4 regions of the Nonomuraea sp. NPDC051941 genome follow, and region 2 is predicted to be linked to each of the others. Evidence: riboswitches for the same ligand, from Rfam matches in the RefSeq annotation. Region 2 holds a riboswitch; each other region holds the start of a gene.

Region 1 (5,348 bases), on a different contig from region 2:
GCGCAGAACTTGCCGTCGCGCACCCCGATGCCGTACTCGCCGGACAGCACCTCGGCCACCTCGCGGGCCGAGTAGCCGGCCACGGTGAACGACACGATGCCGACGCGCGGGTGGTCGTCCCCCCACAGCGACAGCTCCCGTACGCCCTCGATGGAGGCCAGCCCGGACCGCAGGCGCGCGATCAGCCGCTCCTCCTCCCGCACCAGCGCGGTCCAGCCGGTGGCCGTGAGCGCGTCACAGGCGGCGGCCAGGGCGATGGCGCCCAGCACGTTCGGGGTGCCCGCCTCGTGGCGCGGCTCAGGGTCGTCGTGCCACTCGGTGTCGTCGCCCACGGAGCGCACCGCGCCGCCGCCCTTGAGGTACGGCTCGCCGTCCGCGAGCCAGTCGCGCCGCCCGACCAGCACCCCGGCGCCGAACGGCGCGTACAGCTTGTGCCCGGAGAAGGCCACGTAGTCCAGGTCGAGCGCGGTCAGGTTGAGCCGCCGGTGCGGTACGAGCTGGGCGGCGTCCACCAGGATGCGGGCGCCGTGCCGGTGCGCGACGTGGGCCAAAGCGGCGATGGGCCAGAGCTCGCCGGTGACGTTGGAGGCGGCGGTGACCACGAGCAGCTTGGGGCCGTCGATGCCGGCCAGGGCCGCGTCGGCGGCGCGGACCGCCTCGCCGGGGAAGGCGGGCGGCGCCAGCCGTACGGACTTCTCCCAGGGGAGGAGAGAGGCGTGGTGCTCGGTGTCGAAGACCACGGTGGTGGTGCCGGCGGGCAGGCAGCGGGCCAGGAGGTTCGTGGCGTCGGTGGTGTTGCGGGTGAAGATCACCGCGTCGTCCGGGCGGGCCCCGACGAACGCCCGCACCGTGTGGCGGGCCTGCTCGTAGCGGGCGGTGGTGAGCTGCGAGGCGTAGCCCGCGCCCCGGTGGACGCTGGAGTAGGCCGGGAGCGCGGCGGTGACGGCGGCGCTGACCGGCTCGAGACAGGGGGCGCTGGCGGCGTAGTCGAGGTTGGCGTAGCCGACGAGCCGGCCGCCCTTGACCGGCACCTCGAGATCGGCCCCGAGCACGGCGGGGATCGGCCTGCTCGTGGCGACCGGAACGGCCTCGGCCTCGGCGGCGCGAGCGGGGACGGAGCTGAAGATCGTCAACGTGGACACGGCACATCTCCCTCAGGGTCATCGGACCCCTGGAAGCAGCCACGGAGCCCGCGCTTGCCCGCCACACTTCATGACGGACCAGGTCTTCACCCGGGGCACCCCGCCGCGGACGCGAGGGTTGCCGGCCAGCTAGCCGGGGCTTGTCGCTGGCACTCATGACCTACGGCGGAGACTATAACCCAATCCCCTCCATCGATCGCAACTCCGTGAACTTATTCGGCGGCTGACTCGTTGCTACCGGAAATCCCGCTCATGTGTCATGGAGGTGCGTAAATGTTGGACTGGGTGACCGACCCGCAGATCTGGATCGGCTTCTTCACCCTGGTCGCCCTGGAGATCGTGCTGGGGATCGACAACATCATCTTCATCTCCATCCTGGCCGGGAAACTACCTCCCGAACAACGGGACAGAGCCCGGGTGCTGGGTCTGGGCGCGGCCCTGATCACCCGGCTGCTCCTGCTGCTCGCCCTGTCGTGGGTGGTGCAGCTCACCGAGCCGCTGTTCGCCGTCTTCGGTCACGAAATATCGGGACGCGACCTGATCCTGCTGCTCGGCGGCCTGTTCCTGCTGGGCAAGAGCGTCACCGAGATCGGCCACAGCATGGACGGCCCCGTGGGCAAGGACGGCAAGAAGGCCGCGGCCGCCTCCTTCGCCTCGGTGATCATCCAGATCATGGTGCTGGACATCGTGTTCTCGCTCGACTCCGTCATCACCGCCGTCGGCATGGTCGACACGCTCGGCGTGATGATCGCGGCGGTCGTGGTGGCGGTGCTGGTGATGCTGTTCGCGTCGGGGCCGATCAGCAGGTTCGTGGACCGGCACCCGAGCATCAAGATGCTGGCGCTGTCGTTCCTCGTGCTGATCGGCGTGGTGCTCATCGCCGAGGGCTTCGGCCAGCACATCCCCAAGGGCTACATCTACTTCGCGATGGCGTTCTCGCTCGTCGTCGAGCTGCTGAACATCCGCATGCGGAGCAAGCGGACGGCGCAACAGGAGGACCCCACTCCTTAAGATGAAATAGTGCGATTTGACCCTTGGGATCCGGATTTCGTGGCGCACCCGTACCGGGTGTACGACGAGCTGAGGCGCGAGGCGCCGGTCAGCTACTTCGAGCCGACGAACCAGTGGCTGATCTCACGTCATGCCGACGTGAACGCCCTGCTCAGGGACCGCCGCCTGGGGCGGTCCCACCTCCACGTGGCCACCAACGAGGAGTTCGGGAGGCCGGCGGAGCCGGAGTTCCAGGAGCCGTTCTGGCGGGTGATCAGGGCGGGCATGCTCGACGTGGAGCCGCCGGTGCACACCAGGCTGCGCCGGCTGGTCTCCAAGGCGTTCACGCCGCGCATGGTCGAGTCGCTGCGTCCCCGGGTGCGCGCCATCGCCGCGGGCCTGGTGGACGCGTTCGTCGAGAAGGGCGGCGGCGACCTGCTCGCCGAGGTAGCCGAGCCGCTCCCGGTGACGGTGATCGCGGAGATGCTCGGCATCCCCCACGCCGACCGCCACCTCCTGCGCCCCTGGTCGGCGGAGATCTGCGGCATGTACGAGCTCAACCCGAGCCTCGAGGCCCAGCACACGGCGGTACGGGCGGCGTCGGAGTTCGCCGACTACCTCAAGACCCTGGCCGCGGAGCGCCGCCGGGCTCCCGGCGACGACCTGATCAGCGCACTGGCGCAGATCGACGAGCTGACCGAGGACGAGCTGGTCGGCACGTGCGTGCTGCTGCTCAACGCCGGTCACGAGGCCACCGTGAACGTGACGGGCAACGGCTGGTGGTCCCTGTTCCGCAATCCCTCCGAACTGGCCCGGCTGCGCGAGGACCGCTCGCTGCTGCCCACGGCCGTCGAGGAGGTGATGCGCTGGGACACGCCGCTGCAGATGTTCGAACGCTGGGTGCTGGAGGACATCGAGGTGCACGGGGTGGAGATCCCGCGCGGGTCGGAGGTGGCGCTGCTGTTCGGCTCCGCCAACCGCGACCCGGCGGTCTTCGAGGACCCGGACCGGCTCGACGTGGGGCGGGCCGACAATCCGCACATCTCGTTCGGGGCCGGGATCCACTTCTGCCTGGGCGCGCCGCTGGCCCGCATCGAGCTCATCGAGTCGTACGGCGCGCTCCTGGACCGGGCGGCCAAGCTCGAACTGCGGGAGGAGCCGAGCTGGAAGCCCGGCTACATCATCAGGGGGCTGCGGTCGCTGGAGGTCACCGCCGCTGGCTGAGCCAGCCGAACCCGCCGAGCCCCGCCGGGTCGATCAGCTCGCCCTCCTCCGACGCCCTGGCCAGCGCCCGGATGTAGGTGCGCGGCTCGGTGCGGGCCAGGTCGATCGGGGGCCGGGTGCCGGTGATCCCCAAAGCCCTCAGCGCGTCGCGCTGTGTGGACAAGGCTGTGGATATCGCGCCGGCCTGGCGCCCGGCCTCGGCGCACGCGTCAAGCGCGACATGAGCCGTGATATCGCAGGTCCCATCGGGGATCGGGGCAACGACCGCGCCGTCGCGGTAACCGGTCAACGTGCCACAGAGCGGCCGGTTATCCACAGGGTGTGCATAATCCACGGCAATCGCTCGGCCCCTTGTGAGACGTCCCAGGACGGAGGCCCACGCCTCGTCGCGGGGGCGGCCGATCTCCGCGCGCGAGCCCACCCGGGTCAGCGGCCACCACCGGTCGAGCCAGACGCAGTCGTCCGGTCGCGGCGGCCCGCCGAGGCGCTCCTCGCCGGTGCGGACGTTCACCATGATGAGGCGTGGCCCGGCGGAGGTCTGCTCCACCACGTCGAGCGGCACGTTGTCGAGCCACTCGTTGGCGATGGCCAGGCCCGTGAGGCCGGTGGGCACGCTCCGGCGCCAGGCGATCCGCTCGGGCAGGCCGTCCGGCCTGGGGGAGAGGTCGACGGCGGTGACGCGGAGCCGGTCGCGCAGCGCGGGCTCGGCGGCCTCCAGCACCTGGGCGACCAGCGTGCCCTCGCCCGCGCCGATGTCGACCAGGTCGAGCACGTCGGGACCGCCGAGCTCGGCGTCCACCTCCGACAGCAGCGCCAGCACCGCGTCGGCGAACGCCGGGGAGGCGCTGACCGAGGTCCGGAAGTGGCCTGAAGGGCGTTCGCGAAGGTAGAAGCCCTCCTCGCCGTACAGCGCGCGCTCCATTGCGGCGCGCCAGGTGAGCCACATGTCAGGACTATCTCATGACTTTCGAGTGACACGCATCGTCATCGTTTGACTACTCATTGTCGCGGACTTGCGGTACGTTTACCTAATGTCATCGAGCGTGCGCGTTGCGTCACTCCCATTTGGCGCGACCGACCGCTCCCGAGCAAGCACCAGCGGCCCCAGGCCGCGAAACCGAGAGGAGCCCTCGTGCTGAAGAAGGTCATGGTCGTCACAGGAGCCGTCGCCATGCTGTCGCTCGCGGCCCCGGCGCACGCCGACACGACCAGCGGCAACGGCAGTGTGCTCAGCGGCAACCAGCTGCACCTTCCGATCGCGATCCCGATCAACATCTGTGGCAACGCCGTGGCCGTCATCGGCGCCGCGTTCGCCGGCTGCCAGGGCGGCGCCACCGCCTACGTGCCGAGCCACCACTGAAAGAAGAGAGAACCCGGGCCGGCACTCGTCCGGCCCGGGCTCCGACTCCGGCTGGTCGGTCGGCGAGCGGCCGGCCGGTCGCACCTCCAAGAGGTCACATCCTGCGGGCGTCGGGTCCTGGATGAGGGGACTCGGCGCCCGCTGCCATGCGATGAAACCCCTCTCCTCATCTCTTCCGACAGGGGGTGCACGTTTTGTATGCCCTTGTCGCTTTTGTCGTTAACTCAACGGGCGGCAAAACCGCGGTCACGTAGGAGCCCTCGGGCGAGTCGCGAGACGCGCCCGACAGTCCGCAGCCCTTGAGAGGCCGTTACGCTGGTCGGCAGTGCCACAACAGAAGCCTGCTCGTCGGACCGGAGTCCAGCTCGTCGTGCCTGGTTGAGGCCAGGGCGGCAGTCCGCCCGGCAGGCTTCTCATCAGCAGGTCGACAGGGGTGTGACGTCATGGACGCAGGGGATCGCCCGGCACGGCTGACTGTCGGCGTACTCGGGGCGGGCAAGGTCGGCTCGGCCCTCGGTGCCGCACTGGCTCAGGCGGGCCACCGGATCGCGGCCGCGAGCGGCGTTTCGGACAATTCACAGCGATGGGCGGCCGACCGCCTCGGTGTCAAGCCGTCCAGGCCCGACGAGGTG
Region 2 (5,348 bases):
CCGGGCGCGATCACCTCTCCGAGCGCCCCGACCAGCGCCGCCCCGGCCGCCTGCCCCGTCATCAGCCCGGACGACTGCAGCCCGAACGCCTGCCCCCGCACCTCCTCGGGCACCGACTCCACGAACCGCCGCTGCAACCCCAGCTGGTACGACAGCCCCGCGGTCGCCACCGCGGCCAGCATGGCGGCCCACGCCATCCCCGGCCCGAGCGCGAACCCCACCCAGGGCACGCCGAGCAGCACCGCCAGCGGAAACGACAGCCGCTCGCGCAGCCCCGGCGCGGCGAACCTGCCCACCGCGAACTCCCCCACCGCCATCCCGCCGGCCGCCGCCGCGAGCACCACCCCGGCCTGCCCCTGCCCGCCCAGATAGGGCACGACCATGGCCTCGGCCCCGGCCAGGAACACGCACGGCAGCCACCCCGCCAGCAGCAGCCCCCGCACCCGCCCATCGGCCAGCAGCCGCCGGTTGACCCGCAGCGTCTGGCGCACCGCGCCCGCCCGCGCCGTGCCCCGGGCGGGCCGGTACGGCAGTCCGGCCCGCAGCACCACGGCGGCCACCGCGGCCAGGCCCGCGGTCGTGGCCAGCGCCCCCGAGGGCCCGGCGACGGCCAGGAACGCGCCCCCGGCCGCCAGCCCGGCGATCTGCGCGCTCGCGGAGGCCACGTTCAGGACCGACCGCCCGAGCACGAACGCGTCGCCGGGCAGCACGTCGGGCAGCATCGCCGCCCGCGCGGCGAAGAAGACCGGCGTGAACAGCCCCGTGACCAGCACCAGCGCCAGCATCGCCCAGACCGGCAACCCCGCGTAGGCCAGCAGCAGGCACGTCACCGCCCTGACCACCTCGCCGGCCACCATCAGCGCCCGCGGCGGCAGCCGGTCGGCCAGCGAGAGCAGCAACAGCCCGCCCACGATGAACGGCAGCCAGCCGGCCATGTACGCGGCGGCCGACAGGCCGGCCGAGCCGGTCCGCTCATAGACCAGCACGGACAAAGCCAGCATCTTGATCGAGTCCCCGCCGACCAGCAGCGCGAAGCTGCCGAACAGGACCCGGAACTCCTTGACGGCGAACACCTCGCCGAACGTCGCCCCATTCACGTCCACGATGGTGCGGACCGGACCGGCGAGCTGGCGACTCTTTCGGATATAACCGAAAGGTGCCCGTAAGAATCGAGGTCACCCCGCAGGACCTGGTGGCCACCAGGTTCGCGATCTCGCCGCTGATCGAGACCATGCACGCGCAGTGGGTGCTGGCGGGCCGGCTGGAGGCGGGCGTCCACGGCCGGTGGGCCGCGCGGTGGCGGGGCACGTACCGGGAGCTCGAACGTGCCCACCCCGTGCTGCGGGCCGCGGACGCGATCAGCGGCAACCGGCGCGGCACGAACGTCGCCTTCATCGCCCCGCCGCCGACGGCGGTGGACGTGCCGTTCGAGGCGGAGCTGGCCGCCATGCGCAGGACGCCGCTGGAGCAGGCGCACGCGGAGATCGCCCGGGCGCTCGCCGGGCGGCCGGCGGCGGGCGGGGTCAGGAAGCTGCTGGCGGGACCGCGGGTGGTAGGGCGGTTCGCCGACGCGTACGAGGCGCTCTGGACGGAGATCGTCTCCCACGACTGGCCGCGCTTCCGCGCGATCCTGCAGCGCGACGTCGCCCATCGGGCGGGACGGCTGGCGGCCTACGGCTGGGCGGCGGCGCTGGAGGACCTCAGCCCGCAGGTCCACTGGCGGCCCCGGGGGCAGATCGAGGTCGAGCTGACCAGCCTCCACGGGCTGCGCCGGCTCGGCGGCAAGGGGCTGCTCTTCCTGCCGTCGGCGTTCACGACCGCCGTCGGCGCCTATCTGGAGGCCGCCTGGCCGTACGCGATGATCTACCCCGCGAGGGGCGCCGCGGCCGTGCCCGCCGCGGCCGACGCCGACCTGTCGGCCCTGATCGGCCGCAGCCGCGCCCGCATCCTCGCCGAGCTGGCCGAGCCCGCCACCACCACCCAGCTCGCGGCCCTGCTCGGGCAGAGCCTGGGCACCACGGGCGGCCATCTGGCGGCGCTGCGCAGGACGGGCCTGATCGCGGGCACCCGCGTCGGCCGCGGCGTCCTGTACGCGCGCACGCCCCTCGGCGACGCCCTGGTCAACGGCTGAGCACACCCTCGCGCAAAAGAGACAAAAGCCACTAAGCATCACCTCGTGCCATATCCAGGTAAATCCTACTGATATAGTCGCTTATGTCACGAGTCCAGTGCGAAGCCCCGGCTTGCTGGACGGCAACCCTCCCACCGCGGCGGGGTGCCCCGGGTGATGACACGGTCGTCGAGCCGAATGGTGCTGCCGGCGGCAAGCGCGGATGTCGAGTCGTGCTGCCCTGCGCCCTTGGCCGGCTGCTCGAAAAGGAAAGGGAAAGATGAAGGGCGGATTCACTCGCCTCGCGGGACTGGGCATGGTGGTCGCGCTGGCGGTCACGGCCTGCGGCGGCGTCGACACGGGCGGCTCTACCGGCGGCTCCACGGGCACCGGCGGCGCGGCGAAGCAGGAGCTCACGGTGACCGCGTTCGCGGGCGCGTGGGGAGAGCTGTTCAAGAAGTCGTTCGTGGAGCCGTTCGAACGCGACACCGGCGCCAAGGTGAATCTCGTCTACGGCGCGAACGCCGAATGGCTCACCAAGCTGCGCGCGGCCGACGGCAAGAACCCGCCGTTCGACGTCATCGCGTTCACGCCGGACGCGTCGCTGCCCGCGGCCTCCGCCGGGCTGCTCCAGCCGCTGGCCACCGACGGGCTCGCGCACTTCAAGGAGCTGGACCCGGTGCTCGCCGGCAAGTCCGCGTACGACGGCAAGCAGTACGGAGTGCCGCTGACCACCGGCTCCACCGGCCTCCTCTACCGCACCGACAAGATCAAGACGCCGCCCGCGGACTGGGCGGACATCTTCGACAAGCAGTACTGCGGCCACGTCGCCCTCCCGCCGCTCACCTACAACCCCGGCCTGGAGTTCTTCTCCGCCCTGGTCACCTCCCAGGGCGGCACGCTGTCCGACCCGGCCGCCGTGGACAAGGCGTTCGACAAGCTCGCGACGCTGAAGGGCTGCGTGTCCTCCTTCCCCGCCAACGCGGGCAACGCCGCCACCGTCATCGAGAACGGCGACGCCTGGATCATGCCCTTCTGGGACGGCCGCGCCTTCGCCATGGCCCAGGCCGGCTCCCCGATCGGCTTCACCTACCCCAAGTCCGGCCCCGTCGGCGCGCTGACCTCGTACTTCATCGCCGCGGGGACGCAGAAGAGCGACCTGGCGAACAAGTTCCTCGACCACCTGACGGCCGCGCAGAACCAGAAGCCGTTCGCCGAGGGCACCTGGTACGCCGCGGGCAACGACTCGATCTCCTACAGCGAGCCGTTCGAGCAGAAGGTGAAGCACGGTCCCGACGTCTTCAAGAAGTTCATCTGGGTGGACTACGCGGTCGCCACCCCGAAGCTGAACGAATGGCAGCAGCGGTGGAACCAGATCTTCGGCTGACCCCGGAAGAAGGCGGCGGGCACGTCGAGATCGAAGGGCTCGCCGCCGGGTACGACGGCGCGCGCGTGCTCGACCTGGACCGGCTGTCGATCCGCAAGGGCGAGTTCCTGTCGATCCTCGGGCCCAGCGGCTGCGGCAAGACGACGCTGCTCAACTGCGTCGCCGGGTTCGTCCAGCCCACGGCCGGGCGGATCGTGATCGACGGCTCCGACGTGACCCGGCGGCCCCCGTACCGGCGGGGCCTGGGCATGGTGTTCCAGAACTACGCGCTCTTCCCGCACATGACCGTGGCCGCCAACGTGGCGTACGGGCTGCGCGTGCGCCGGCTCGACCGGCGGGAGCGGGACGAGCGGGTGCGGGAGGCGCTGAGCCTGGTCGGCCTGGAGGGGTACGCCGGGCGGCGGCCCGGCCGGCTGTCCGGCGGGCAGCAGCAGCGGGTCGCCCTCGCCCGCGCCCTGGCCATCCGGCCCGCCGTGCTGCTGCTGGACGAGCCGCTGTCCAACCTGGACGCCAAGCTGCGCAGGGAGATGCGGGTGGAGCTGCGCGCCATCCAGCGGCGCATCGGCACCACCATGGTCTTCGTCACGCACGACCAGGAGGAGGCGCTCGCGCTGTCCGACCGGGTGGCCGTCATGAACGGCGGCCGGGTCGAGCAGCTCGGCACCCCCGACGAGGTCTACCGGCGGCCGGCGACCCGGTTCGTCGCGCAGTTCATCGGCGCGGCCAACGTGCTGGAGGGCACGGTGACCGGCTCGGGCGCGCTCGACTCCGGCGGGATCGTCGTCGAGTGCGGCCTCCTGTCGCTGCGGCCGGGCGGGCGCGCCGTCGTCGCCGTCCGCCCCGAACGCATCCGCCTGACCACACCGGGCCCAGTGGCCGGCCCAGTGGCCGGCGGCGTGGCCGGGACAGTGGAGTATCGGGCCTTCGCCGGGGACGCCTGGCACGTGGAGGTGCGACTGGCCGACGGGCGCACCCTGAGCGTGCAGGTCGCCGACACCGGCGCGGGCGCCGAGGACCCGCCCGGCGCCGGCACGTCCGTGCTCGCGCACTGGGATCCGGCCGACGTCATCCTCCTGGAAACGGAGGCGCCATGACACGCCGGTGGGCGGGCCTGCCGTACGTCCTGCCGCTCGTCGCCTTCCTGGCCGCGCTGTTCCTGGTCCCCCTCGTTGGGCTGCTGCGGCTCAGCTTCAGCCCCGTCGACGCCTTCAACGCGGCGCTGCCCGGATTCACCTTCGGGCAGTACGCCCGGGTGTTCACCGAGCCGTACTTCTACGGCTCCCTGCTCCGGACCCTGGCCACCGCGCTCCTGGTGGCGGTGCTGTGCGTGACGCTGGCGTACCCGGCCGCGTATTTCCTGGCCCGCCGGCGGCCCGGCGTCGTGCGGACCCTGCTGTTCGTCATCGTGATCTCGCCACTGCTGACCAGCGTGGTCGTACGCACCTACGGATGGGTCGTGCTGCTGTCCGGCAACGGGCTCGTCAACCGGACGCTCGTCGCCTCCGGGCTGCGTGACCAGCCCGCCCAGCTGCTCACCAGCTACCCGGCCGTCGTGGTCGCGGTGACGCACGTGCTGCTGCCGTTCGCGATCATCCCACTCACGACGGCGCTCGGCGGGCTGGACCGCAACCTGCACCGGGCCTCGCAGACGCTCGGAGCCGGGCCGGTCAGGACGTTCCTGCGGGTCACGGTCCCGCTCAGCCTGCCCGGCGCGGTCACCGGCGCCCTCATCGTCTTCGCGCTGGCCATGGGCATCTACATCACGCCGCTGCTGGTCGGCGGGGTGACCCAGCCGCTGACCGGCATCCGGGTCTACGACCAGGTGACGACGGTGTTCGACTACCCGGTGGC
Region 3 (5,348 bases), on a different contig from region 2:
CAACGAACTGTTTAGCACTCTACCCTGTCGAGTGCAAGCGAGAAGCCTCCTACCGGGCCTTTCCTCCCCATATCAGCCTGTACGGCAGAGCCGTCCATCGCCGGCGGCAGGACCCCGCACCTGCGACGAGCCGCGTCCAGGCCACCGCAGGTGGCGGGATCCATACGCACGGCGAGCCGCCTCGCGCGGCTCGCCGTGACCGAGTCGACGAAAGAAAGGTGGCGGGTTCGCACGGACTGCGCTGCCGGGCGATCCCCGCCGGTGCATACCAGGGGGGTGTATCAGACCGCGCGGACGGACTCCGCTTGAGGTCCCTTCTGGCCCTGCGTGATCTCGAACTCGACCCGCTGGCCCTGTTCGAGAGATCGGTACCCGTCCATCATGATCGCTGAGTAATGGACGAATACATCCTTACCACCGTCTACCGCGATGAAGCCGTAGCCCTTGTCCGCGTTGAACCACTTGACGGTGCCCTGCGCCACTTCCGACTCCTCTTACTGGGCTTTCAGATCTCGCCCATTCCTCCGCGAGACCCGTAATCGCCGGACTTAAGGGAAAATCAGCCAGACGATCGCCCTCGACCATACCTGTGGCACGGGGTTTGGCAACAGAGTCAATCTGCAAACGATGCATTTCTTCGCAACGAAGGCGCTTCAGCGTTTCATTTGCCCTGGAAATGGAGAAGGCGCCCACTAGGGGCGCCTTCCACACGTGTGATCTATAGCACTCAGCCGCCGGCAACCGCCGGGATGATTGAGATCTGAGTGCCCTCAGGTGCCGGAGTGTCGAGCCCGTCGGCGAAACGGACGTCCTCTTCCCCAACGTAAACGTTGACAAAACGACGAATCTTGCCCGATTCATCCAGAATTCTCGCGCCGATCCCCGGGTAGTCGGAGTCGAGCTTGGCAAGCACGTCACGAAGAGTCGCGCCCTCGCCACTGACTTCGGCGTTGCCCCCGGTGTAGGTGCGCAGAATGGTGGGAATCCGCACCGAAACGCTCATGGTTTAACTCGCCTTTCCTGGTTGTCAGACAGTCGCGCGGAACGCGTCGAGGGAGGGCCGGATCACGGCCGTGGGCTGGGCGTCGTCGCTGATCGCGTCGAGCGTCTTGAGCCCGTCGCCGGTGTTGAGGACCACGGTCTCGGCCTCGGGGTCGAGCCGCCCGCTCTCGGCGAGCTTCTTCAGCACGCCCACGGTCACCCCTCCCGCGGTCTCGGCGAAGACGCCCTCCGTCGAGGCCAGGAGCTTGATCGCGGCCACGATCTCGGCGTCCGTGACGTCCTCGACGGCCCCTCCGGTGCGCCGGGCGATGTCGAGCACGTACGGCCCGTCGGCCGGGTTGCCGATGGCCAGCGACTTGGCGATGGTGTCGGGCTTGACCGGCTGCACGACGTCGTGCCCCGCCTTGTACGCGGTGGAGACCGGCGAGCACCCGGCCGCCTGCGCCCCGAAGATCTTGTACGGCGTGTCCTCGACCAGCCCCAGCTGCACCAGCTCGCGGAAACCCTTGTCGATCTTGGTGAGCTGCGAGCCGGAGGCGATGGGGATGACGATCTGCTCGGGCAAGCGCCACCCGAGCTGCTCGGCGATCTCGTACGCGAGCGTCTTGGAGCCCTCGGCGTAGTAGGGCCGCAGGTTGACGTTGACGAACCCCCACTTGTCACCCAGCGGGTCACCGATCAGCTCGGAGCAGAACCGGTTGACCTCGTCATAGGTGCCGTCGATCCCGATCAGCTTCCCGCCGAACACGCGAGCCATGGCGATCTTGGCCGCTTCGAGGTTGGCCGGGATGAACACGCACGCCTCGAGCCCGGCGCGCGCCGCCGCCGCGGTGACCGCGCCCGCGAGGTTGCCCGTGGAGGAGCAGGAAAGGGTGTGGAAGCCGAAGTTACGCGCCGCCTCGACGGCGATGGCGACGACCCGGTCCTTGAAGGAATGGGTGGGGTTGCCCGAGTCGTCCTTCACGTACAGGTTCTTGAGACCGAGTGCGCGTCCGAGGTTTCCGGCCTTGACCAGTTTGGTCCAACCCGGGTTCATATTGGGCTTACTGGCGACGTCAACCGGCACCGGGAGCAGCGACCGGTAACGCCAGATGTTGGCGGGACCCGACTCGATGTCGGAGCGGGTCACCGTACCGAAGGAATAGGCCGCTTCGAGCGGCCCGAAACACTCCAGACACGCGAAGCTCGGACCGAGCGGGTAACGCGTGCCGCACTCACGGCAGGACAGACCGACAGCAGGACCAAAGTCGAGCGACATGAAGCGAGGCCTTCCCTCATCTTCGCCTGCGGCCACCTTGACCGCAGACCGGAATTGGCACCTTGTCCCGGTCGGCCTCGCCCTGTCGCGAGTCTCAAACCGGGAGGGTTGCCGGGGCTTCGCAGGGCCGGTCCCTCCACCCCTCTGGATGAGCAATATTCAGTTGTTGAAAAGGACTCTACCCGTCGATGGGGCCCAAATGGCCACCCGTCTCAAGATGCGAGACGTGGCGTCTCAGCGATAATCATCACCCAGCACTCCCTGCACGTATTTGCGGGCCTGATGAATGCGCGACTTGGCGGTGCCCAGGGGGATGCCGAGCTGCTCGGCCACCTCGTTGTAGTCGAGCTGGACGATGTCGCGCAGCACCAGCGCCTGCGCCAGGTCGGGCTTGTCGGCCTCCAGCGCCTCCATGGCGTCGAGCAGGTCGAGCCGCGAGCCCGCGATCACGCTCACCCGCGCCACGTCGGGCTTCTGCGTGGGCAGCTCGTCCGAGGTCTGCTCGGCCGCGCGGCGTTTGAGCGACCTGTACGTGGTGCGCGCGCAGTTGGCCGTCACGATGTGCAGCCAGGTGCTGAACCGCGCCCGGCCCTCGAACCGGCCGATGTTGCGCGCCACGGCCAGCAACGTGTCCTGCGAGGCTTCCTCGGCATCCTGGTGATAGGGGAGGATCCGGGCGCAGTGTCGCATCACATCGGGCTCGATCCGCGCCAGGAGCTCGCCAAGTGCGCGATGATCTCCTCCTGCGGCCGAGCGGGCGAGTTCCTCGGTTAGCTCATCTAGCGCCATAGCTGGGATCCTATGGGCGAAGGGAGCGTAGATGAACAGCGTCCTGGTGGCCTCCAACAGAGGACCCGTTTCCTTTACCGTCTCGGACGACGGCGAGCTGACCATGAAACGCGGTGGCGGCGGCCTGGTTTCTGCACTGTCCGAGGTGGCACGGAAGGACGGCATGCTGTGGGTGTGCGCGGCGCTGTCCGACGGCGACCGCAGCGCCGTGCGCCTGGTGCCCGGCGGCCGGATCGACCACGCCGGCTACGACACGGGCCCGGTGCGCATGCTCGACATCCCGCCCGCCACCTTCCACCGCGCCTACAACGCCGTGGCCAACTCCACCCTGTGGTTCGTCAACCACCTGCTCTACGACATCCCCAACTCACCCAACTTCGGCACGAGGTTCGAGCGCGAGTGGGAGTCCTACCGCGACTACAACGGCGCGTTCGCGCTGGCGCTGGCCGAGGAGGCCGGCCACGGCGCCCGCGTCATGGTGCAGGACTACCACCTGACGCTGACCCCGGCGATGCTCCGCGCCGAGCGGCCGGACCTGCGCATCGCCCACTTCAGCCACACCCCGTGGGCGCCCCCCGAATACTTCTCGCTGCTGCCCGACGAGGTGGTCGGAGAGGTCCTGGAGGGCATCCTTGGGGCCGATCACGCCGGGTTCCTGGCCGACAGGTGGGCGCAGGCATTCATGGACTGCTGTGAAGCGCTGCTGGGCGCGGAGGTCGACCGCGTGGGCCGCAGCGTCACCCACGAGGGCCGGACCACCCGCATCGGCGTGCACAGCCTCGGCGTGGACGGCGACGCGCTGTGGGAGCGTGCCGTCGAGCCCGACGTCGAGTCACACATGACCGCGCTCAGGGAGCAGGTGGGCGACCGCCGGCTGATCGTCCGCATCGACCGCACCGAGCTGTCGAAGAACATCGTGCGCGGCCTGGTGGCCTACCGCGAGTTCCTCGCCGCGCACCCGGAGTGGCACGGCAAGGTGGTGCACCTGGCGTTCGCATACCCGAGCCGGCACGACCTGCCCGAATACCGCGAATACACCGCGTCGGTGCTGCGCTGCGCGCAGGAGATCGAGGACGAGTACGGCACCGAGGACTGGGACCCGCTGATCCTCAACGTCAACGACGACTACCCGCGTTCGCTGGCCGCGTACCGGATGGCCGACGTGCTGCTGGTCAACCCGATCCGCGACGGGATGAACCTGGTCGCCAAGGAGGGCCCGATCCTGTCCACGAGGTGCGCGCTCGTGCTCTCGCGCGAGGCGGGGGCGGCGGCCGAGCTGGGCCCGCACGCGCTCGTGGTGAACCCGTACGACATCAGCGGCACGGCCGCCGCGCTGCACGCCGCGCTCGTCATGCCGGAGGACGAGCGCCGCATGCGGCGCGACAAGCTGCACGCCGCGGCCACCGCCCTGCCCCCGCAGAAGTGGCTCGCGGCCCAGCTCGACGCGCTGGCCGAGATCTGAGCCCGGTCAGGTCCAGTCGGCGTGCTTGAGCGCGTCGGCCAGCCCCGGCGTGTTCCACTGGTCCACGATGAGGATCTTGCTCTGCGGCAGGTACCACTCGCGCTGCGTGAAGCGGAGCAGCACCTTCGTGGTCGAGCCCGAATACTTGACGCACTCCGACTTCCACGCGTTGTAGGCGGCCTTGTGCCCCGCGCCGACCTGGCGCAGACCCCTGGTGACCTTCGGGCCGATGGCCTCGCCCCACTTCCGGTTGAACGGGCACGGCTGCACGTCGCTCGCCGTGTAGAAGGGCCTCTTGCCGGTGTACGGGCCGAACCCCTCGGCGCCGCGCTTGATGGACGAGGGGCCGAGGACGTAGAAGGCGTCGCATTCGGGCGTCCCCCAGCCCATGGGCTTGCCGCACTTGCCGGTCACGATCTGGACATCGTCGCCGAAGCGGTGGACCACCCACTTGATCGGGATGTACAGGGTCAGGCCCTTGCGCAGCTTGACCGCCTGGGCGGGCGCGGCGTGGGCGGGCAGGGAGGTCGCGAGGAGGGTGGCCGCAGCCACGGCCACGGCCACGGCGGCGAGGTGTCGCTTGTGCATGCGCCCGACCCTAGGGAGCGCGACTTGCAGCTCAATCACGAACGGCTGAAAGCCGCCACAAGCTCCTCCAGCAGCGCGACGACGCCGTCGGGCCCGTCCACCACGATGTCGGCCCGCTCGGCCAGCTCGGTGACCTCCGCGGAGCCGCTGCACACGGTCACGCCGGGCAGCCCCGAGAGGCGTACGGCCTCGAACGCGGCCAGGTCGCCGAGATCGTCGCCCACGAACATGGCGGACCTGGCGGCCCGC
Region 4 (5,348 bases), on a different contig from region 2:
CGGAACAGCCCGCATCATCGAGGTAATGCCGCCCGTGGTGGGCGCTCCCTAGTTGCAATCCAGCACCGTCCCACGCCGTTCCAAGCGAACCGGCCGCGTTCGTCAGTCCAGGTTGAATCGATCGGGACGGGCAAGATCAGCGCTGCTAATGCGGTTTGGGTTTACCGCCCATCCAGGGTTCAAATCCCCGATCCGCCGCAGGCGGAAGGCCCTCTCCCGTAGTTGAGGAGAGGGCCTCACCCAACCGAAGGATGGTCGTTGAAGCGCAGCAGCGGAACGCGCTGTAGTGGTGCTCGTAGTCTCGTCCCTCTCGGCTGGTTGTTCCTCGTTGTGGCCGGCTGGGTCGTTCTCACTGGAACAGGGGGCGATGCGACCACAGCGGTGATCGCGCTGGTGGGCGTGGGACTGGGGTTTCTCATCACAGCCGTCGTGCTGGTGATCGAGGACCTTAACCGCCACTGATCGGGGAGACCCCAGAGGGCGTCTTTCATCTGGAGGGTTGCTACGTGGGGGTGGCGCGCCCGGTGGTGGTCACACGGATGTGGCCGAGGTTTTCCTGAACGCCGTGCTCGATGAGGAGGGCATTGTTGGCTTGGGGTCCCGTACGTCGGCCTGCTTGAGGATGGACTTCCGCTGCTTCTAGTTCTCCGTGCGCTCAATCGGGTCGCCAAGCTTCGTGGTGAAGGCCAGATCATGATTGGTCCACCTGTTCCCAGCCTTGAGCCGTTCCGCGGTCTGGGCCTTCTTGCGCCCGTAGGAGGGCCAGGAGCGCGGCAGGCAGTGTCCCGAGGGCGATCGGGTCGGATGCTGTGTCGGTGTCAGCGGCTGTGTCAGCACGCCAACGGCCCGGTATCAGAGCGGTCGGCGACAGTGAATGCACAGAGCGCGAACCGGGGCACGCCCAGCTCGCCCCCGCCTCTCGTGGAAGCCCATTTCATAACAGAGCTAAGGGAGTACGCCACCATGTCCATCACCCTTTCCGACCAGGACAAGCTCACCCTGCGGACCGCCGCGTGGGGCGCCGTCTCCCTGATGTCCGCCGCTGGTGCCGCCGGCTCGGCCCACAAGGTCGCCACCGAGGGCTCCATCGCCCTGACCTCCGCGACCGGCCTGGTCGGGCACGTGCTCGCCAAGGCGCCCAAGGGCGTGAAGTACGGCAAGTCCGTCGCTGCCCTCGCCGACCTGGTGCTGCCGGCCCTGACCGCATCCATGAACCTGCTCAAGCAGCAGGACCCGGCCGAGGCCGACAACTTCCGCAGCACCGTCAGCGTCGCCCTCGCAGCAGCCGCCCGTACCCACCAGGGCCGGCCCAGCCCCACTCTGGCCGAGATGACCCGCAAGATCACCGCAGCGCTCGACGCTGCTTGATGGGTTGTCAACCTCGTGTCGCGGGGTCCACTCCGGACCCCGTGACAAGGCGGCGTGACGGGTCAGGCACGGGTCGAGTCCCGCCACCGGGCGGCCGATCTGGTGGGCGCCGAACTTACCGACAGGCCGTGTTCAGACGCTCAGGGGCGCCTCACCGCACCCAGCCGAAGCTCTCAGAAGGCTGGCGAACGGGAGCTCACGGCGGTGAGACGGGCTTGCAGTACCGGTTTGACGGTAGGCCAGTCTTCGGCGACCACTGCGAACATGGCCGAGTCGCGGACCTCGCCCTCCTCGCCGTGCGCCCACGACATGGACCAGGCGCGCAGCACGCCCTCGAAGGGGATGCCGAGGCGTTCCAAGGCCTGGCGGCACCGGTGGTTGCGGGCGTCGGTCTTCAGGTCGACGCGGGCGACGCCGAGCACGTCGAACGCATACGACAGCAGCAACAGCTTCGCCTCGGCATTGATCCCGGTGCCCTGCGCCGAGGCGGCCAGCCAGGTGAAGCCGATCTCGATCGCGCGCAGGTCCGGCCGGTCCGGCCACCTGCGGGGATCCCACAGGCCGGTGCAGCCCACCGCCTTGCCGTCGGTGAGCCGAACCTGCGCGAATGGGGTCAGCCCGTCGCGGACGAGCTGGGCCGACAGGTAGTCCGGTATCTCGCGAGCGCGAGGCACCAGCGTGAAGTCGTAGGACGACCGATCCTCCTCGGCCGCCTCCGCGAGATCCGGCGCATGTCGCATCGCCAGCGGCTCCAATCGCACCAGATCCCCGGAAAGGACAGGAACATCAATCCGCACGCTCATCAGCTCTCCCTCATCGTTCCTGGCATTGGCACCTTTCCCGCGGGTTTCCCGCCGGGGAGGTTGCCGGACCGTCACAGGGCCAGGTCCCTCAGATCCTCTGGATGAACTACCGAGTCGAGATCATGCCCGCACAGGCGGACACCGTCAATGCGCTTTCCTCGGACGGCGCTTGAACGGGGCAGATGAGCTCTCTGGAAGAGTGGCACCCAATGTGGGAAGTGCTCACCACCGGCGGCTACCGAGAACCGGGTCTGCCCGATCAAACCCTAGGCGTTGATCGACTTGCCTAGGGCGCTGCCCGCGAGCCAGTCGTCCCATGACTTCGCCCACGGCGTCGGCCCGTTGCCGAACTCGAGCTTCCGCGACGTCCCCGTGACCTCGATGATGTCTCCCCGCTGCGTGAAGTTGTAGAACCAGCGGGCGTTGGCCATGCTGGCGTTCACGCAGCCATGGCTGACGTTGCTGTTGCCCTGCGCGCCGGTCGACCAGGGCGCGGCATGGAAGAACATGCCGCTGTAGGTCATCCTGACATTCCACTTGGTATGGGCGTAGTACTCGCCGGGCCTGCCGATGGTGGCCGAGTCCATGAGGGTCGACGCGGCCTTCTCCTGGGCGATCATGACGCCGGACCAGCTTTCGTCGCCCTTCTTGCCCAGGCTGACCGGGATGGCCTTGACGACCTTGCCGTTCTCCCGCACGACCGCCCGGTGGGTGCCATTGCGGATCTTGGTGATGTGCTCGTCGCCGACGGTGAACGTCAGGCTGCGGTCCCTGGTGCCCCACAGGTCCCGGCCCGCCCGCAGCCCGGCCAGGTGCGCGACCACCGTGACCTTCTCGCCGACCGGCCAGTACTCGCGCGGCCTGAACTGGACCTCGCGGTCGCTCACCCAGCTCCACGCCCCCTCGACCGGCTTCGACATCCGCACCTCCAGCGACCTCTCGACCGCGGCCCGGTCGCTCCTGGCGGTCACGGGGCGCGACAGCAGGAGCTGGACGGGCATGCCGACGCCGACCTTCTCGCCGTCCAGCGGGGACATGCCGCTCTCCAGCACCCGCTTCGGCTTGAGCGTGGTGAACGTGGCTCGCGCGGTGACGGGCTTGCCGTCCCTGCCGGTCGCCTGCGCGCTCACCGTGTACGCGGTCGAGGGCCGCAGCGGCCACGTGGGGTGCCACGTCCCGTCCGCACCGAGGGTTCCGCGGACCTCATGCCCCTTGGCGTCGGCGACGGTCAGCTTGGTGACCTTGCCGTCGGTGGCCTTGACGCTGACTCCGGTGTCTGGGGGCACCTTCTTCGTGCCGTTCGCCGGGATGATCGACAGCTTGGCTGCGAGGGCCCGCTCCTGTGGGCCGGCGGGCGGTGGTGGGTTCGAGCCACCCGAGGTGCAGCCTGCGGTCAGCAGCAGCGTAGCCGTGAACGTGCTGACGAGTATGGTTCGGCCGTTCCGCATCGTCGATGCCTCCACTCCCCGACAAATAGGCATCTTTCGGACAAGACGGCCTATTAGCGATACGGAGAGCTATATGCCCATAACTGTGGGTAACAATGCAAAAGTGCCTTGATCGATGCGGCAGGTTGCGAGGCAGGCGTATCCAGAGGGCGTCTGCGAGATCGAGGAGTGGGACCTCGGGACGTGGCACCCGCCCACCATGAGGTGAGGCTGTTCTTGCTTCTCGGCTGTGTGAGCGGCCCTGAGCGCGTCCGCCATGCCTCTGGGAGACTGGGTGCCTGTGACGCGCTCTGACCTGGCTCGCAGGATTCATGCCGCAGCCCACCTCACCGGCCACTTCGTGCTCCGCTCAGGACGTACCGCCACCGAGTACTTCGACAAGTACAAGTTCGAGGGTGATCCCGTTCTGCTGGATGACATCGCTCGGGCGATGGCGCCCGTGGTCCCGGGGGACATCGAGGTGTTGGCCGGGCTTGAGATGGGCGGGATTCCGGTGGTCACCGCGCTTGGCCGGCACACCGGTCTGCCGTGTGCGTTCGTCCGTAAGCAGGCCAAGGCGTACGGGACCTGTCGTCTGGCCGAGGGTGCGGATGTGGTGGGGCGGCGGGTTCTGGTGGTTGAGGATGTTGTCACCAGCGGTGGCCAGATCGTCCTGTCCACTGCTGAGCTGCGGAGCCTCGGGGCCCAGGTCAGTGACGCATTGTGCGTCATCGACCGCGAGCAGGGAGGTGCGGCGGCGTTGGCCGCGGAAGGCATCAGGCTTTCGTCGTTGTTGACCGCGACCGATCTGCGCATGACGGACTGATCCGCCGGGCCCATCGACAAGGGCTTCTCTCTACGATCGTCACCCGTCCGGGCAGGCAGAACAAGACTGTTTCTTTGGTCGGTGCCGTCGCCATGCTGTAACCGTGAACGCCGCAAATAGCGAGGTCTGGGATCCGTTCGGCACCTTGCACAACGCCCTGTGGATCGGAGGGGGACAATGGGCCGGCAAATCCACCGTCGCCAGGCGGCTGGCCACCCGGTACGGGCTGACCGCCTATCACTACGACTATCACGACGCACGTGCGCACAATGACCGTCGGATCGCCCGTCGCGTGCGGCTTGGCGAGCCCATCGCGGACCCTGAGCCGGACGCCGTCTGGGTGAACACCAGCCCGCAGAAAATGGCCGACGAGATCCTGGCAGGCTTTCCCGCGCGGTTCGAATGGGTTCTGGACGACCTGCGTGGCCTGGTTTCGGGGCGGCCGGTCGTCGCCGAAGGCTGGGGGCTGCGTCCCGAACTGGTCGCTCCCATCATCGACTCAACCTGGCGAATGATCGTCATGGTGCCGAGCGAAGAGTTCCGCCGGCGTCAGGTTCGCGAGCTGCCCCGGGCCGCCGCCGTCGATCACCAAGTCAGCGATCCTGATCGAGCACAGCGCAACCGACTCGCCCGAGACCGGCTCGTCGCCGACGAGGCCGTTCGTTCCGCTCGTCGCTTGGGCATCCGGGTTCTGGAAGTGGATGGGGTCGATGATGCGGAGGCTGTGGCGGATATTGTGGCCGACCACTTCAGTTCCTATCTGCCGCTTACGAACGTCTACGGGTCTTGATTACTCGGGCTCCGCGGAAGAGTTGTACGCATTCATGGAACCAATGGCGTGACCGTGCCCGTGGTGGTCTCGGTGATGCCGATGCCGGAGACCGTGGCGGCCAGGTTCAGGGGTGGTGCCGGTACGAGGAGAGC

The links. A riboswitch is a leader RNA that binds a small molecule or an ion and turns the genes downstream of it on or off. The one in region 2 is predicted to bind S-adenosylmethionine.
Region 1: it holds a riboswitch for S-adenosylmethionine, as region 2 does, so the genes downstream of both, ACIHFD_RS43990 (aminotransferase class V-fold PLP-dependent enzyme) here and ACIHFD_RS61380 (PotD/PotF family extracellular solute-binding protein) in region 2, are expected to answer to the same signal.
Region 3: it holds a riboswitch for S-adenosylmethionine, as region 2 does, so the genes downstream of both, thrC (threonine synthase) here and ACIHFD_RS61380 (PotD/PotF family extracellular solute-binding protein) in region 2, are expected to answer to the same signal.
Region 4: it holds a riboswitch for S-adenosylmethionine, as region 2 does, so the genes downstream of both, ACIHFD_RS25490 (GNAT family N-acetyltransferase) here and ACIHFD_RS61380 (PotD/PotF family extracellular solute-binding protein) in region 2, are expected to answer to the same signal.

Annotation. Positions count from the first base shown of each region.
Region 1 covers NZ_JBIUCF010000035.1:103,050-108,397, forward strand. The annotation lists gene ACIHFD_RS43990 (aminotransferase class V-fold PLP-dependent enzyme) at 1-1,142, opposite strand, end outside; SAM riboswitch class IV at 1,188-1,303, opposite strand; gene ACIHFD_RS43995 (TerC family protein) at 1,416-2,153, shown strand; gene ACIHFD_RS44000 (cytochrome P450) at 2,163-3,356, shown strand; gene ACIHFD_RS44005 (SAM-dependent methyltransferase) at 3,340-4,302, opposite strand; gene ACIHFD_RS44010 (chaplin family protein) at 4,489-4,716, shown strand; gene ACIHFD_RS44015 (DUF2520 domain-containing protein) at 5,160-5,348, shown strand, end outside.
Region 2 covers NZ_JBIUCF010000071.1:41,256-46,603, reverse strand. The annotation lists gene ACIHFD_RS61390 (MFS transporter) at 1-1,097, opposite strand, end outside; gene ACIHFD_RS61385 (helix-turn-helix domain-containing protein) at 1,157-2,131, shown strand; SAM riboswitch class IV at 2,216-2,336, shown strand; gene ACIHFD_RS61380 (PotD/PotF family extracellular solute-binding protein) at 2,391-3,497, shown strand; gene ACIHFD_RS61375 (ABC transporter ATP-binding protein) at 3,476-4,591, shown strand; gene ACIHFD_RS61370 (ABC transporter permease) at 4,588-5,348, shown strand, end outside.
Region 3 covers NZ_JBIUCF010000089.1:252-5,599, forward strand. The annotation lists gene ACIHFD_RS64710 (cold-shock protein) at 282-482, opposite strand; gene ACIHFD_RS64715 (MoaD/ThiS family protein) at 728-1,003, opposite strand; gene thrC (threonine synthase) at 1,028-2,260, opposite strand; SAM riboswitch class I at 2,274-2,415, opposite strand; gene ACIHFD_RS64725 (RNA polymerase sigma factor) at 2,495-3,049, opposite strand; gene ACIHFD_RS64730 (trehalose-6-phosphate synthase) at 3,081-4,511, shown strand; gene ACIHFD_RS64735 (hypothetical protein) at 4,518-5,099, opposite strand; gene otsB (trehalose-phosphatase) at 5,135-5,348, opposite strand, start outside.
Region 4 covers NZ_JBIUCF010000015.1:134,552-139,899, forward strand. The annotation lists gene ACIHFD_RS25475 (hypothetical protein) at 1-52, shown strand, start outside; gene ACIHFD_RS25480 (hypothetical protein) at 259-462, shown strand; gene ACIHFD_RS25485 (hypothetical protein) at 964-1,368, shown strand; gene ACIHFD_RS25490 (GNAT family N-acetyltransferase) at 1,542-2,171, opposite strand; SAM riboswitch class I at 2,179-2,279, opposite strand; gene ACIHFD_RS25495 (Ig-like domain-containing protein) at 2,438-3,619, opposite strand; gene pyrE (orotate phosphoribosyltransferase) at 3,900-4,424, shown strand; gene ACIHFD_RS25505 (hypothetical protein) at 4,528-5,214, shown strand.